2 regions of the Streptomyces sp. NPDC001927 genome follow, and region 2 is predicted to be linked to the other one. Evidence: riboswitches for the same ligand, from Rfam matches in the RefSeq annotation. Region 2 holds a riboswitch; the other holds the start of a gene.

Evidence for each region. Region 2 has a riboswitch for cyclic di-AMP ahead of ACWCO8_RS09700 (C40 family peptidase). Riboswitches for the same ligand answer to the same signal wherever they lie in the genome.
Region 1: it holds a riboswitch for cyclic di-AMP, as region 2 does, so the genes downstream of both, ACWCO8_RS13755 (M23 family metallopeptidase) here and ACWCO8_RS09700 (C40 family peptidase) in region 2, are expected to answer to the same signal.

Annotation. Positions count from the first base shown of each region.
Region 1 covers NZ_JBSFEN010000004.1:672,959-680,510, forward strand. The annotation lists gene ACWCO8_RS13725 (ATP-binding protein) at 1-809, shown strand, start outside; gene sigJ (RNA polymerase sigma factor SigJ) at 826-1,704, opposite strand; gene ACWCO8_RS13735 (rhodanese-like domain-containing protein) at 2,039-2,518, shown strand; tRNA gene ACWCO8_RS13740 (tRNA-Met) at 2,581-2,654, shown strand; gene ACWCO8_RS13745 (MerR family transcriptional regulator) at 2,822-3,562, shown strand; gene ACWCO8_RS13750 (PP2C family protein-serine/threonine phosphatase) at 3,930-5,087, shown strand; cyclic di-AMP (ydaO/yuaA leader) riboswitch at 5,324-5,471, shown strand; gene ACWCO8_RS13755 (M23 family metallopeptidase) at 5,483-6,571, shown strand; gene ACWCO8_RS13760 (aldo/keto reductase) at 6,752-7,552, shown strand, end outside.
Region 2 covers NZ_JBSFEN010000003.1:503,219-510,770, forward strand. The annotation lists gene ACWCO8_RS09690 (ATP-dependent Clp protease proteolytic subunit) at 1-562, shown strand, start outside; gene ACWCO8_RS09695 (hypothetical protein) at 570-875, shown strand; cyclic di-AMP (ydaO/yuaA leader) riboswitch at 1,270-1,387, shown strand; gene ACWCO8_RS09700 (C40 family peptidase) at 1,391-1,867, shown strand; gene ACWCO8_RS09705 (LysE family translocator) at 1,933-2,559, opposite strand; gene ACWCO8_RS09710 (LysR family transcriptional regulator) at 2,632-3,537, shown strand; gene ACWCO8_RS09715 (DUF6584 family protein) at 3,596-4,123, opposite strand; gene ACWCO8_RS09720 (ATP-binding protein) at 4,171-4,617, opposite strand; gene ACWCO8_RS09725 (8-amino-7-oxononanoate synthase) at 4,775-5,941, opposite strand; gene bioB (biotin synthase BioB) at 6,086-7,366, shown strand; gene ACWCO8_RS09735 (adenosylmethionine--8-amino-7-oxononanoate transaminase) at 7,359-7,552, shown strand, end outside.

The DNA.
Region 1 (7,552 bases), on a different contig from region 2:
CCGGGAACCCCCGTACACACGAAACCCCCGCCCGTACCCACGAGTTCATGGACGCCCTCGCCATGGCCGCCGGCACCGCCCTCGGCGTGGGCGATCTCCCGGCCGCCCGCCGCTGGGGCGCACAGCTCGCCGGCCACCCGCTCCTGGCCGAGGTGGGCCACCACGCCACGTCCTGGCTCCTGGTCGCGGACGCGTTCGCCGGCCACGGCGACGACGTGCTCACCGGCAGCGCGCGGTTCCTGGACGCCTGGGAGCAGAGCGGTCGCCGCCGCTCCTTCTCCCTCGGCCCCGCCGCCGCGTCGGTCGCCCTGGTCCACGGCCTGCGCGGCGACCACGATGCCCGGGCGCAGTGGCTCGCGATCGTCGACCGGGCGGGTACGGGGGACGAGTACCGCCACGGCTACGGCGCGGTCCTCGACGCCCAGCTCCTGCTCCACCGCGGCGACCCGGACGCGGCCCTCGAACGGGTCGCGCCCGAGCCGGAGCAGGTGTGGAAGTGGGTCTCCTGGATCTGGCTGCACTGGTACGTGACGCTCCGCGCCGAGGCCTCCGCGCTCTCCGGTCACCCGGACGCCCGCGCCCGGGTGACCGCCGCCCGTACGACCGTCGCGGGGAACCCGGTCGCCTCCGCCCACGTCGACCGGACCGAGGCGCTGCTCGACGGCGACGTACCCCGGCAGCTCGCCGCCGCCGTGGCGTTCGAGACGGCCGGCTGCCGCTACCAGTCGGCCCGCACCCTCCTCCTCGCGGGCGGCGACCACGCCGTGGCCGGTACGGCCGCGCTCGCCGCCCTCGGTCTCGGAGGCTGAGCCGGGCAGACGGATCTCAGATGCCAAGCGCCTCCAGCCGCTCCGGGTCCGCGATGATGTCGATCTGCGTGATGTGGTCGCCGACGATCGTGAAGGCCATGAGCCCGAACGCCCGCCCGTCCACGTACGAGACGACGCCCGGCGCGCCGTTGACCAGCACCTCCCGGTACTCGCGGCGGAAGCGCGCGAAGGTGAGCGCCTGGTTGACGACCGCCTCGGCACCGCGCACCAGCTTCGAGAGCCCCGCGAGCGCCTTGCCGCCGTCCGCGCGCAGCAGCACGTCCGGGTCAAGGACCGCGAGCAGGCCCTCGAAGTCGCCGCCCTGCGAGGCCGCCATGAACGCGTCGACCACCTCGCGCTGGCGCGTGATGTCCGGCGCCGGGCCGGGCGCCGCGCCCTGGACCCGACGGCGCGCCCGGCTGGCGAGCTGGCGCGTCGCGGCCGGGGTGCGGTCCACGATCGGGGCTATCTCGTCGAAGGACACCGCGAACATGTCGTGCAGGACGAAGGCGAGCCGCTCGGCCGGGCCCAGCGTGTCCAGGACCACGAGCAGCGCCAGGCCGACGGAGTCGGTGAGCAGCGCCTCCTCCTCGGGGTCGATCGCGCCGCCGTCCGCGCCGCGCACGAGCGGATCGGGCACGTAGTACTCCAGCGGGTCCTCGCGGCGCGAGGCGCGCGAGCGCAGCATGTCCAGGCAGACCCGGCCGACGACGGTGGTGAGCCAGCCGCTGAGGTTCCGTACGTCGCTGATGTCGGAGCGGCTGAGCTTGAACCACGCCTCCTGGACGGCGTCCTCGGCCTCGCTCAGCGAGCCGAGCATCCGGTAGGCGACCGCCTTGAGGTGGGTGCGGTCGGCATCGAAGCGCGCGGCCAGGAGGTCTTTGTCGTCGTCCATCGGTGCGTCTCCCTCGTTCGTCCGTACTGGTTGGAATCGCCGCGTGCCCTCTATATGTATGACGGTCGGCGTCCCCGTGATGTGACAGCTCGCGACCCTGAAGAAGCCCTGAAGAGACCCCGACGAGACCCCGAAGAGGACCTGAGGAAGCCCCGAAGAGACCTCGACAAGCCCCCGAAGAGGACCTGAGGGAGCCCCAAAGCGGCCCCGAAACATCCGCTGCGTGAGATCCCCTGTCGTCCCCCGCCCCACGCCCGGATTTCCCCGGCGGAGCGGTCGGACCGCCGGGATTTGCCACTTCAGCGCCGTGATCTTCGACCGTAGATTTTCATGCATGACGACAACCGCGCAGGTCAACGCCGTACTTCGTACCCCGCCCGCCTCTCCCCAGGCCGCGGCCGCGTACTTCTCCGCCAGCCTCGCCTTCCACGCCGACGTCTCCGACGTCGCGAGCGCCGTCGCCGCCGGCGGCGACCTCGGCTTCGTGGTCCTCGACTCCCGCTCGACCGCGTCCTGGGACCAGGGCCACGTCCCCGGCGCGATCCACCTGCCGACCGCGCTCATCGCCGAGCAGGCCGAGCAGCTGCTCGACAAGTCCGTCCCCGTGGTCACGTACTGCTGGGGCCCCGGCTGCAACGGCGCCACCCGCGCCGCGCTCGCCCTCGCCCAGCTGGGATACCAGGTGAAGGAGATGCTCGGCGGCTTCGAGTACTGGGTCCGGGAGGGCTTCCCGTACGAGACGTGGGAAGGCCCCGAGAAGAAGGACGCGGACCCACTCACCGCCCCGGTCGACGCCGAGGACTGCGGCTGCTGAGAGGGCGGCCGGGAAACGGATTAGGGGATCGGCTCACCATGCCGTAAGGTCATATTCACCGACGCGGGGTGGAGCAGCTCGGTAGCTCGCTGGGCTCATAACCCAGAGGTCGCAGGTTCAAATCCTGTCCCCGCTACTCAGTAGCAACGAAGGCCCGGATCCAGTCACTGGATCCGGGCCTTCGTCGTGTCCGACTCGCTTCCCGCTTCCCGCTTCCCGCTTCCCGCTTCCGCCGTCCGCCCTCCGCCTCCGCCTTCTGTCCGACTTGACCTTTACGTAACGTCAAGATTTAGCGTTCTCGGTATGGAGTGGTCGATCCAAGAGATCGCCAAGAAGGCGGGCACCACCAGCCGCACCCTCCGGCACTACGGAGAGCTCGGGCTGCTGGAACCCAGCCGGATCGGCGCCAACGGTTACCGGTACTACGACCAGGCGGCGCTCGTGCGGCTGCAGCGCGTGCTGCTCCTGCGCGAGCTGGGGCTCTCGCTGCCCGCCATCGCCGAGGTCCTCGAAGGCGAGCGGGACACGTCCGCCGCGCTGCGTACCCATCTCCTCCTGCTGGAACAGGAGCGGGAGCGGATCGGTCGGCAGATCGCGGCCGTGCGGACCACTCTCCACAAGACCGAGAAAGGGGAAGAGCTCATGGCCGAGGAAGTGTTCGACGGCTTCGATCACACGCGGTACGAGGAGGAGGTCAGCCGGCGCTGGGGCCGTGACGCGTACGAGAAGGGCGACCGCTGGTGGCGCTCGCTCAGCGCCGAGGAGAAGCAGGAGTTCATGGACCGGCAGGCCGGGATCGCCCGCGATTTCGGCGCGGCGGCGCGGCGTGGCCTGGCGGCCGACAGCGACGAGGTCCAGGCGATCGCGCGGCGCCACGTCGAGTGGCTGTCGATCACGACGACTCCGACGAAGGAGTACGTGACCGGCCTCGGCCAGATGTACGTGGACGACCCGCGCTTCACCGTCAACTACGACCAGCACGGCGAGGGCACCGCCGTTCTCGTACGGGACGCGATGAAGGTCTACGCGGAGCGGAATCTGTAGCGCCTGCTGTGCGGTCCGTGACCTCGCGTCCCCCACATGGCCGAGCGGGGGTCGCAGAGCGGCGCGGCTCCCGCCACCCTGGGGAGGGCGCGGTACCGTCCGTCGCCGCGCCGTGTACGGACCGGGCAGGAGAGCACAGGTGGGGCAGGGCCAGGGGCAGGGGCAGGAACGAGGGCCGGACCGGGGGCAGGGGCGGGCTGAACGGCAGGTGAACGGGCAGCGCGATCAGGGACCGGGGAACGGGCGGGCGAACGGCGCGGCGAACGGCGGGGCGAACGGACGGGCTCGGGGACGGGGGCACGGAAGGGCTCGGGGACGGGCGAACGGACGGACTCAAGGGCAGGCGTCCGGCCGGGCGAACGGACCGATGTACGGCTCGCGCAACGGCCTCTCCCCGCGCGCCCCGCGCCGGCGGGCCGAGCGGGCCCGGCGCTTCATCCGGGCCCTGCCGCCGCTGGTGATCCTCGGCGGGATCGTCTTCGACCTGGCCACCCCCGCCGCGTACACCGCCTCCCCGATGTTCTCCGCCGCGCCGCTCATCGCCGCCCCGTTCTTCTCCATGCTGACGACGCTGCTCACCGGCATCGCCGCCGTCCTCGCCGGCATCGGCCTGCACGTCTACAACGGCACCGCCGACGACATCCCCGCCCTCACCGAGACGCTGACCGTCGTCACCGTCTCCGCCCTCGCCCTGCTGATCAACCGGGTCGTGCGGCGCAGCGGCGAGCGGCTCGCCTCGGCGCGGGTGATCGCGGAGACCGCGCAGAAGGCCGTGCTGCCGACGCCCGCCGAGCGGATCGGCGGGCTCCAGGTCGCGGCCCGGTACGAGGCCGCGCAGGCGGACGCGTTCATCGGCGGGGACCTGTTCGCCGTCCAGGACACGCCGTTCGGGGTACGGCTCGTGGTCGGGGACGTGCGCGGCAAGGGGCTCGACGCGGTCGAGGCGGTCGCTGTCGTGATCGGCGCCTTCCGGGAGGCGGCCGAGCAGGAGGCCTCGCTGGAGGGGGTCGCCCAGCGCCTCGAACGAGCGCTGGCCCGCGAGGGCACCCGCCGCTCCGGGCTCGACGCCTTCGAGGGGTTCACCACGGCCGTCCTGGCGGAGATCCCGCGCGGGGGCGGGCGGGTACGGGTCGTGAACCGGGGCCACCCCGAGCCTCTCTTGCTGTACGCGGACGGGGGCCTGACCCACCTGGAGCCGACCGAGCCCGCGCTGCCGCTCGGCATGGGCGAGCTGGCCGCCTGGCCGGACCGGGCCGACGAGGCCCCGTACCCGCCGGGCGCCACGCTGCTCCTCTACACCGACGGGCTCTCCGAGGCGCGCGACGCCTCCGGGGCCTTCTACGAACCGGCCGAGCGGCTCGCCGGGCGGATCTTCCCGGGGCCGGAGGAGATGCTCGACGCGCTCGTCGACGACGTCCGCCGGTACACGGGCGGGGGCTCCACCGACGACATGGCGCTGCTCGCCGTGAGCCGGCCGGGAGCGGGGCAGCCGGAGCGGCGCCGGACGATGCCCGTCGTGCCGTGAAGCACGTCGTTCCGCATGTGGTGACCTTGTGTAGTGGAGGCGTACCGCTCCGATAACAATTGACGAACCATCAGTTCTGGGGTGGCGGTAAGACTCCGTACTGAAGCGGGATCAAATCGGGCTGTACCAGCTCAATCTCGTGAATGATCAACCGGAACGGCTTGGAATCCGGCCCTCGTGTCTATTAACGTTCGATAACGCAGCGCGGTCGTCCCAGCCGTCGCAAGAGACGGCACCGTGCGCGTGCGCCGAATCCTGAAAGGGAACCGGGGAACCACTACTTGGGGTGAATCGGGCACCTCCGCATCCGTGCGGAACCGCCCGTAGGAGACCTTCCTGCTCCGAACCCGTCAGCTAACCCGGTAGGCGAGAAGGAAGGAAAGGAGCACGCCTCCGTGGCGTCCAACAGCCCTGCCCCCGACGGTCTTTCCGATGGGTTCAACGCGTTCGGCGCCCGTGGCGCCGCCGGGACGGACGACAACGCGACGACGCTGGGGGAGTGGAACCCGACCGAGGACTCCCTGCGCCAGCAGGCCCGTTCGGGCGGCCGCCACCGCGTCGTGAAGCAGCGCTCCGGCTTCGCCCGCTCCTCCACCGTCCTCGGCGTCGGTGTCATCGCGGCCGTCGGCGCGGGCGGCATGGCGACCGCCAAGGAGAAGCCCCCGGTCTCGATATCGCTGCCCGACCTCAACCTGCCGGACGCCTCCGAGCTGCCCGGTGTCGGCGAGTTCATCTCCGACGGCGGTTCGGACTCCGGTACGACCAACCCGCAGCCGCTCACGGCCACTCTCGCCCTGCCGGCCGACGGCGTCGAGAAGGCCGGAAGCGGCCAGTCCGCCTCCGCCTCGACCGCCGATGCCGGTGAGGCGCTGCGCGCCCGCATCCTGCAGCAGGCCGAGCAGCAGCAGGCCTCCGCCGACGCCGCCGAGAAGGCCGCTGCGGAGAAGGCCGCCGCCGAGAAGGCCGCCCTCGAGGCCGCCGCCAAGGCGGACCAGGCCGAGAAGGAAGCGGCCGCGGCGAAGAAGAAGGCCGAGGAGGAGGCTGCGGCGAAGGCCGAGGCGGAGCGCCTCGCGAAGCTCGCCGCGAGCTACTCGCTGCCGACTTCCTCGTACACGATCACCTCCACGTACGGCCAGTCCGGCTCCATGTGGTCCTCCGGCCAGCACACGGGCCTCGACTTCGCGGCGCCGACCGGCACGCCGGTCAAGGCCGTGCACGGCGGCACCATCAAGTCGGCCGGCTGGTCCGGCTCGTACGGCTACCGGATCGTCCTCGAACTCGAGGACGGTACGGAGATCTGGTACGCGCACCTGTCCTCGATGACCGCGAGCGTCGGCCAGACCGTGGGCACCGGCGACACGATCGGGCGCGTGGGCGCGACCGGCAACGTGACCGGCCCGCACCTCCACCTGGAGGTCCACACCGCGGGCGGCTCGGGCATCGACCCGGCGGCCTGGCTGGGCAACAAGGGCCTCTCGGTCTAAGGGCTTCCCGGTCCAAGGGCCTCGCGGCCCGACGGCCTCGCGGTCCAAGGACCCGGCGGCCCAACGGCCTCGCGGTCCGAGGACCTCCCGAGCCCTCACGACTCCGGCAGCCCTGGCGTAACCCCCCCCACGTCAGGGCTGCCGGAATACCCGTACCCGGTGCGGTCGTTGTACCGTCCCATGACCTCACTGCGCCCACTGGGCACTTCCGAACTGAACGTCTTCCCCCTCGCGCTCGGCGGCAACGTCTTCGGCTGGTCCTCCAGCGAGGAGCAGTCCTTCGCGGTCCTCGACGCCTACACCGCCGCCGGCGGCAACTTCGTCGACACCGCGGACATGTACTCCGCCTGGGCCGAGGGCAATCAGGGCGGCGAGTCCGAGACGGTCATCGGCAAGTGGCTGGCCTCGCGCGGCAATCGCTCCGAGGTCGTCATCGCCACGAAGGTCGGCGCGCACCCCCGGTACAAGGGCCTCGCCGCGACCACGATCAAGGGCGCGGTGGAGGAGTCGCTCCGCCGGCTCGGGACCGACTACATCGACCTGTACTACTCGCACTTCGACGACCCGACCGTCCCGGTCGAGGAGATCGTCACCGCCCTCGACCAGCTGGTGAAGGAGGGCAAGGTGCGGGCCGTCGCCGCCTCCAACATCGCGCCCGACCGGCTCCAGGCCTCCCTCGACTTCGCCGAGACCGAGGGCCTCGCCCGTTACGTCGCCCTGCAGCCGCACTACAACCTGCTCTCGCGCGACACGTACGAGGGCGAACTCCTGGCCACCACCGAGCGCGCCGGGCTCGCCGCCGTCCCGTACTTCGCGCTGGCGTCCGGCTTCCTCACGGGCAAGTACCGCGCCGGGAAGACCGTCGAGAGCGTCCGCGCCGAGGGCGCCGCCGAGCACGCGAAGACCGAGCGGGGCCGGCGGATCCTCGCCGCGCTCGACACCGTGGCCGAGGCGCACGGCGCGGAGGTCGCCACCGTCGCC
Region 2 (7,552 bases):
CGACCCGTACTCCAAGCTGCTCGAGGAACGGATCGTCTTCCTCGGCACCCCCATCGACGAGACCTCGGCCAACGACGTGATCGCGCAGCTCCTGCACCTGGAGTACGCCGATCCGGACCGGGACATCTCGCTGTACATCAACTCCCCCGGCGGCTCGATGAACGCCATGTCCGCGATCTACGACACGATGCAGGTCGTCACCTGCGACGTGGAGACCACGTGTCTCGGGCAGGCCGTCTCGACCGCCGCCGTGCTGCTCGCGGCCGGCGCGCCCGGCAAGCGGCTCGCGCTGCCCGGCGCCCGGGTGGTGCTCCAGCAGCCCGCGACGGACGAGCCGTTGCAGGGGCAGCCGAGCGATCTCGACATCCAGGCACGGGAGTTGATCCGGATGCGCGCGATGATGGCCGGGATGCTGGTCACCCACACCGGCCAGGACCTCGAGCGGATCGACGCCGACATCGACCGGACGACCGTCCTCGACGCGCCGGGCGCGACCGCCTACGGCGTGGTGGACCACGTCGTTCAGAACCGCGGGGCGTCGGGCGGCGCCGGGGGAAGGTGAGCCCGCGATGGTTCCCGAGCTGCCGCCGCTGCCCGCTCTGACGCGCGCCGAGGGCGAGTTCATCGACGCCTATCTCGAAGTCGTCGACCTGCTGGGCCGCATCAATCCATCCAGGGCTTCGCATACGTATGGGGCGCTGCGCGCGGCTCAGGCGCTGGTGGGGCGGGCCAACGCCCTGCGGGACGCGCTGACGGCGATGCATACGCGCGGCGAGAGCGAGGTGCACGCGGAGACATTGGCCCGTGCGCTCCGGGTGTTGGACGGGGAGCGTAGATCGGGCCGCGTCACCGTCCCGGAGACACCGGCGAGTTGACATTCCCCCGTGTCGTGTCGAGGTCCACTCGGAGCAGCGCGGCCGCAGAATCGCTCCCCCGTTCGGCGTAGTCGACGAATCGACATATGTGCGGGGTGAGTTGCACAACAGGTGTACACATCTGGCGGAATAGGGCGCCCCACCCCTGGTCCGGGACTCGTCGGCCAAACCTCCGACGATCACGAAACATGCCTGTCCACCCGAATGGATCAGTCGTGAGGAGCCTCACATAACGCCGTTTCGGCTCGGTTTTCGCCCGGGTTGTGGGTCAAGATCCCTCACGACGACAAGCCCCCGCCACCGCGGCGGGGCGGTCCGGGCGGACGCCGAGTCCTGCCGCTGTCCCGGATGTCTGGTCGACAGGAGTGGATCGGCAGGAGTGGAGGACCCGAGCAGTACGGGACGGCCGGCCAGTGGGGCCGTTCCTCGGGGTGAAGCCGCAGCCGCGGCCGGGCAACTTCGCCAGCCCGAACCCGACAGGTCATCCTTCACAGGCGGCTGACGAAGGGTTGCGCATGACTGCGCAGATTCATGTCCCGTCCCTGCTGTCCCGGGCCGGAGCCGTCTCGGCTCTCACCCTCGCCGCCCTCGGCGGCACGATGCTGGCGCCAGGAGCCGCATCGGAGGCCCAGGCCGCGACGTCGTACGCCGGCAACGCGCTGAACATCGCGGCTTCGAAGAAGGGATCGCCCTACAAGTACGGAGCGTCGGGACCGTCCCGGTTCGACTGCTCGGGGCTCACGCTCTACTCGTACAAGAAGGCGGGCAAGTCGCTGCCCCGTACCGCGCAGCAGCAGTACAACAAGACCCGGCACATCTCCGCGTCCAGCAGGCAGAAGGGGGACCTGGTCTTCTTCCATTCCGGTGGAAGGGTGTACCACGTGGGGATCTACGCGGGTAGCGGAAAGATCTGGCACTCGCCCAAGAAGGGTTCCTGGGTGAAGCTCGACAAGATCTGGACGTCCAAGGTCTACTACGGCCGGGTGCGCTGACGCCCGGTCGGCTCCGACGTGTGACCAAGGGGTGCGGTGGCGCCGCCGCATCCCTCGCCCCGGGGTCAGTGCCCTGGGGACACCAGCAGCGTCACTCCGAGGGCGGCGAGCATGCCGCCCGTCACCCCCTGCACGGTCCGTGCCGTCCGGGGCCGCCGCAGCCGGTGGCCGAGCCGGTCCACGCCGAGGGCCACCAGCGGGAACCAGAGCAGGGCCAGCAGCACCACGATCGACGCGAGCAGCAGCGTGCGCGGCAGCACCGCCACACCGGCCGGCACGAACTGCGGCAGCAGGCTGAGGAAGAGCACGGGCGCCTTGGGGTTGAGGACGTTTGTCAGGAAGCCCTGCCGGAAGGCCCGCCCGACCGCCCGCTCCCCCGCCACGTCCGCCGGCGTCTCGCCCGCCGTCGCGCGCAGCGCACCGCGCAACGCCTGCACGCCGAGGTAGAGGACGTACGCGCCGCCGGCGATCTGCAGCGCGCGGTACAGCACGGGTACGGCGATCAGCACGGCCGCGAGCCCGGCCACCGCGAGGGCGGTGTGCACCAGGAGCCCGCCCGCCACGCCCACCGCGCAGGCGACCCCGGCCCGGCGCGAGGCGAGAGCGCTGCGCACGACGACGGTGAAGTCCGCGCCCGGCATGGCCACCATGCCCGCCGCGACCCCGATGAAGGCGATCAGCTGTCCGTCCATGACCCCAGCGTGCCCGCCGAGAGCCTTTAGTGTGGAGACAGGATTTTATGGGCCTGCCAAAAGGAATGCTTAATGCAGGATCTGGTGCGGCTCGCGGCGCTTGTGGCCGTCGCCGAGGACGGCTCGATCACCCGGGCCGCCGCCCGGCTCGGCTACACCCCGCCCGCCCTCTCGCAGCAGCTCGCCAAGCTGGAGCGGGAGGCGGGGGCCGCGCTGCTCGTACGGCACCATCGGGGCGCGCGGCTCACTCCCGCGGGCGAACTGCTCGTCACCCGGGCGCGCCGGGTCCTGGACGAGATGGACCGGGCCCGCCATGAGCTGGCCCGGCTGAGCGGCCTGTCGGGCGGGCGGCTGCGGGTCGGCACCTTCACCACCGTGGGCATCCATCTGCTGCCGCCGGTGCTCAGCGCGTTCCGCCGGGCCCACCCGGACGTGGAGCTGACGGTCGCCGAGTACGAACCGCCGGGCGGGATCCACGCCGTGGCGGCGGGCGAGGTGGATCTCGCGCTGACCCACACGTACGAGCCGGCCGAACCGGCGCCGCTACCGCCGGGGGTCGAGCTGGAGCCGCTGCTGGTCGAGGAGTTGGTCCTGGTCACGGCGCCGGGCCACGTCCTGGCGGAGGGTTCGGGCCGGTTGCCGATCACGGAGCTCGCGGGCCAGCCACTGATCAGCAGCGCCCCGGACCACCCGCCGCGCCGGGGCGTGGAGGGCGCCCTTGCCCGCGCGGGCGCGACGCCGTCGGTGGTCTGCCGTACACCCGGCTACGCCCTGGTGTGCGCCCTGGTCAGCGCGGGCCTCGGGGTGGCGGTGGTCCCGGAGATGGTCGCGTCGATGACGGCTTCGCCCCTGGGGGTACGCGCCCTGGAGCCGACCTCGTTCCGCCGAACGATCTCGGTCGCCCACCGAGGCGAGGAGTCCGGCCCGGCAGCGGCCTCCCTACGAGCACTCCTGCGCGGCGGCTTCGCCCGGGCCTAGGGTCCGTCCTTCCAGGGACAGGCCCCATGGCCGACCCGCACCGGCCCGGTGGCCTGCGTCAGTCGAAGAGGGCGACGACTCCGCTCACCCAGATTCCGAGGACCGCGAGGGTGCCCACCAGGCAGCCGATGCCCGCCAGGACGTCGCGGACCGACCACGGCTCGGAGGGCGCCTCGTGCGGGTCCTCCAGGCTGTCCTCGTAGGAGGTGGGGTCGTCCCAGTCGACGGGGTGCCCCAGCTCTTCGGCGCAGGCGGTCCGCACCGCGACCAGTTGCCCCGTCGCGAAGGGGGTCGCAGCCGTGGTTTCGGGGCCACGCCAGGCGAGGGCCTTCATCCGCCACCCGGGAGACCCGTACCGCGCCTCGAACGCGGTGGTCTCGTCGGCGCTGCGGTCCTCTTCGAGGTACATCCAGCGGCCGGCCTCGGCGGCGTCGCCGTAGAGCCGGTACACCTCGGCCAGACGCCGGCGGAGCGTCAGGTCGTACGGGAAGGACGAGACGAGACCGCGCAAGCGCTGGCGCGCGACGGGAACGCGGCCGGCGGCCAGGTCCGCGTCGACTCGGGCAAGGGTCTCTCTCAGGGGCATGGACGCATCATCGGCTACCGCTCTGAGCTGCGTCGACCTGGTTTTTCTCAGCTCGGAGAGGCCGCGGCGGCCGGAGTCGCGGTCCAGGGGAGGTTGATCCAGACCGTCTTGCCGCCCTCGTCGGTCGGGGTGACCGAGAGGCGGCCGCCCGCCTCGGCCGTCAGGATGCGGATGATGACCATCCCGCGGCCGTTGTCCTGCTGCACCGCCGCCGGGAGCCGCTTCGGCCAGCGGGGGTGGCTGTCGGTGACGCCGATGTGGAGCTGTTCCTCGCGCTCCAGGCGGACGTCGACCGTGAAGGTGGGCGACTGGCCGAAGGTGTGCTGGACGGCGTTGGTGGCCAGCTCCGAGACGATCAGCCGGACCGTGTCGGCGGTGTCGCTGCCGCCCGCGAGCCCCCAGCCGCTGAGGACGTCGGCGACATATCTCCGGGCGGCGGACACCGAGGCGGGATCGCTCGGCAGAGTGACGGTTGCTTCCTGGTGGTCTGCCATGGCGACGCTGTCCCTTTCCCACCGGGCCCGGCCCGGTTTGCACTTCGCGTCAGACTGCCACCGATCGTGCCGCCCCGGGCGGCGATCCACCAAGATATGTGCATATTTGTCGCTCGAAGCGGTGAACTCTACGACGAGAGACCGTATTTGGGATCCATCAGTGGGAGGGCGGTGCGGTCCGCACGATCGTGGCGACGGCCTGCTCGATCTGCGCGTCCGTCAGATCCGCGCGGGCCGTGAGCCGCAGCCGCGAGATGCCGTCCGGGACGGACGGCGGCCGGAAGCAGCCGACGGCGAGCCCCTGCTCACGGCAGTGGGCCGCCCACCGCAGCGCCGCCTCCGGCGAGGGCGCGCGGACGGAGACCACCGCCGCGTCCGGGCGTACGGCGGTCAGACCGGCCGCGGTGAGCATCCGGTGCAGCGTGGTCGCGACGGTCCTGGCGCGCTCGGCGAGACCGGGTTCGTCCTGGATCAGCCGCAGACCGCTCAGGGCCGCGCCGACGGCGGCCGGGGCGAGTCCGGTGTCGAAGATGAACGTCCGGGCCGCGTTGACCAGGTGCTCGACGACCCGGGCCGGGCCGAGGACCGCTCCGCCCTGACTGCCCAGCGACTTGGAGAGCGTGAGGGTGGCGACCACGTCCGGGTCGCCCGCGAGCCCGGCGGCGTGCAGGGCGCCGCGGCCGCCGTCGCCGAGCACGCCCAGGCCGTGGGCGTCGTCCACGACCAGCCCGGCGCCGTGGGCCCGGCAGGCCTCGGCCAGTTCGGGGAGCGGGGCCCGGTCGCCGTCCACCGAGAAGACGGAGTCGGAGACCACGAGCGACCTGCGGTCCGGGTGGGCCTGGAGGGTCTTGCGTACCGCCTCGGGCTCGGCGTGCGGGACCACGGCCGTCTCGGCGCGCGAGAGCCGGCAGCCGTCCACGATCGAGGCGTGGTTGCTCGCGTCGGAGACGATCAGCGCGTCGCGGCCGCTCAGCGCGGTGAGGGCGGCGAGGTTGGCGGTGTAGCCGGAGGAGAAGACGAGGGCCGCCTCGAAGCCGCAGAACGCCGCGAGTTCGCGTTCGAGAGCCGCGTGCAATTGGGTCGTACCGGTGACCAGACGCGAGCCGGTGGACCCCGCGCCCCAGCGGCGGGCCGCTTCGGCGGCGGCCTCGGTCACCTCCGGGCGGCGGGTCAGTCCGAGGTAGTCGTTGCTCGCCAGATCGAGCGGCTCCGACTCGGCGGACCGGGGCCGCAGCGTGCGGACGAGCCCGGCCTCCGCACGGCGGCGCGCCTCCGTGTCGGTCCAGTCGAACGGGGTCCGGCGGGTGTCCTCGTCCCGGTGCATGGGGCAGATCCTTTTGTAGGCAGCGCACAGACCCTAACCGTCCGGGGCCGGGGAGAGGGTGTGGCCATCCACACACGACAAACTGGCGCGTTTGTTCAGATCCTCCTTGGCCACGAGGTGTGCCGTAAGCAAGGATCAGCCCTTATGGACCTGCTGAACACGCTGGTGGACAAGGGGCTGCGGCGCGAGCTGCCGAGCCGTGAAGAAGCGCTCGCCGTATTGGCGACCTCCGACGACGAACTGCTCGATGTGGTGGCCGCGGCGGGCAAGGTGCGCCGTCAGTGGTTCGGGCGGCGCGTGAAGCTGAACTACCTCGTCAATCTGAAGTCGGGGCTCTGCCCCGAGGACTGCTCGTACTGTTCCCAGCGGCTCGGCTCGACGGCCGGGATCCTCAAGTACAGCTGGCTGAAGCCGGACGAGGCCTCGCAGGCCGCGGCCGCCGGTGTCGCGGGCGGGGCCAAGCGGGTCTGCCTGGTGGCGAGCGGCCGCGGTCCGACGGACCGGGACGTCGAGCGGGTCGGCAAGACGATCGAGGCCATCAAGGAGCAGAACGAGGGCGTCGAGGTCTGCGCCTGCCTGGGGCTGCTCTCGGACGGCCAGGCGGAGCGACTGCGCGAGGCGGGCGCCGACGCCTACAACCACAACCTGAACACGTCCGAGGGGACGTACGGGGAGATCACCACCACCCACACCTACGCGGACCGGGTGGACACCGTGCAGAAGGCGCACGCCGCCGGTCTGTCGGCCTGCTCGGGGCTGATCGCGGGCATGGGCGAGAGCGACGAGGACCTGGTCGACGTCGTCTACGCGCTGCGCGAGCTGGACTCGGACTCGGTGCCGGTCAACTTCCTGATCCCGTTCGAGGGCACTCCGCTGGCGAAGGAGTGGAACCTCACCCCGCAGCGCTGTCTGCGGATCCTGGCGATGGTCCGGTTCGTCTGCCCGGACGTCGAGGTCCGGATCGCGGGCGGGCGCGAGGTGCACCTGCGCTCGATGCAGCCGCTCGCGCTGAACATCGCGAACTCGATCTTCCTCGGTGACTACCTGACGAGCGAGGGCCAGGCCGGCCAGACGGACCTGGACATGATCGCGGACGCGGGCTTCGAGGTGGAGGGCGCGGGCACGACCACGCTGCCCGCCCACCGCGCGGACGCGCTCGCCGCGGCGGGCGTGACGGCCGGTGCGACGGCCGGCGGCTGCGGCTCGGCGGCGTCGGCGGGCTGCGGCTCACACGCGGAAGCGGGTGCGGGTGCGGCGGCCGGTGGCGGCTGCGGCTCGCACGCCGAGGCGGGCGGCGGCTGCGGTCCGTGCGGCGGCCACGCGGCGGTCGCCACGGAGGCCCCCGCCGAGGTGCCGGGCGCACGGACCGACCTGGTGGCCGTACGCCGTCGTGGCGCCGGAACGGACGTCGCGCCGAATGCGTAACGAGGAGCTGCTGGCCCTGGACCGGGCGCACGTGTGGCATCCGTACGGCCCCATGCCGGGCCGTGCGGAGCCGCTGGTCGTCGAGTCCGCGTCCGGGGTACGGCTCCGGCTCGCCGAACCGGCGCACGGGCAGGCCGAGTTGATCGACGGCATGTCGTCGTGGTGGTCCGCGATCCACGGCTACAA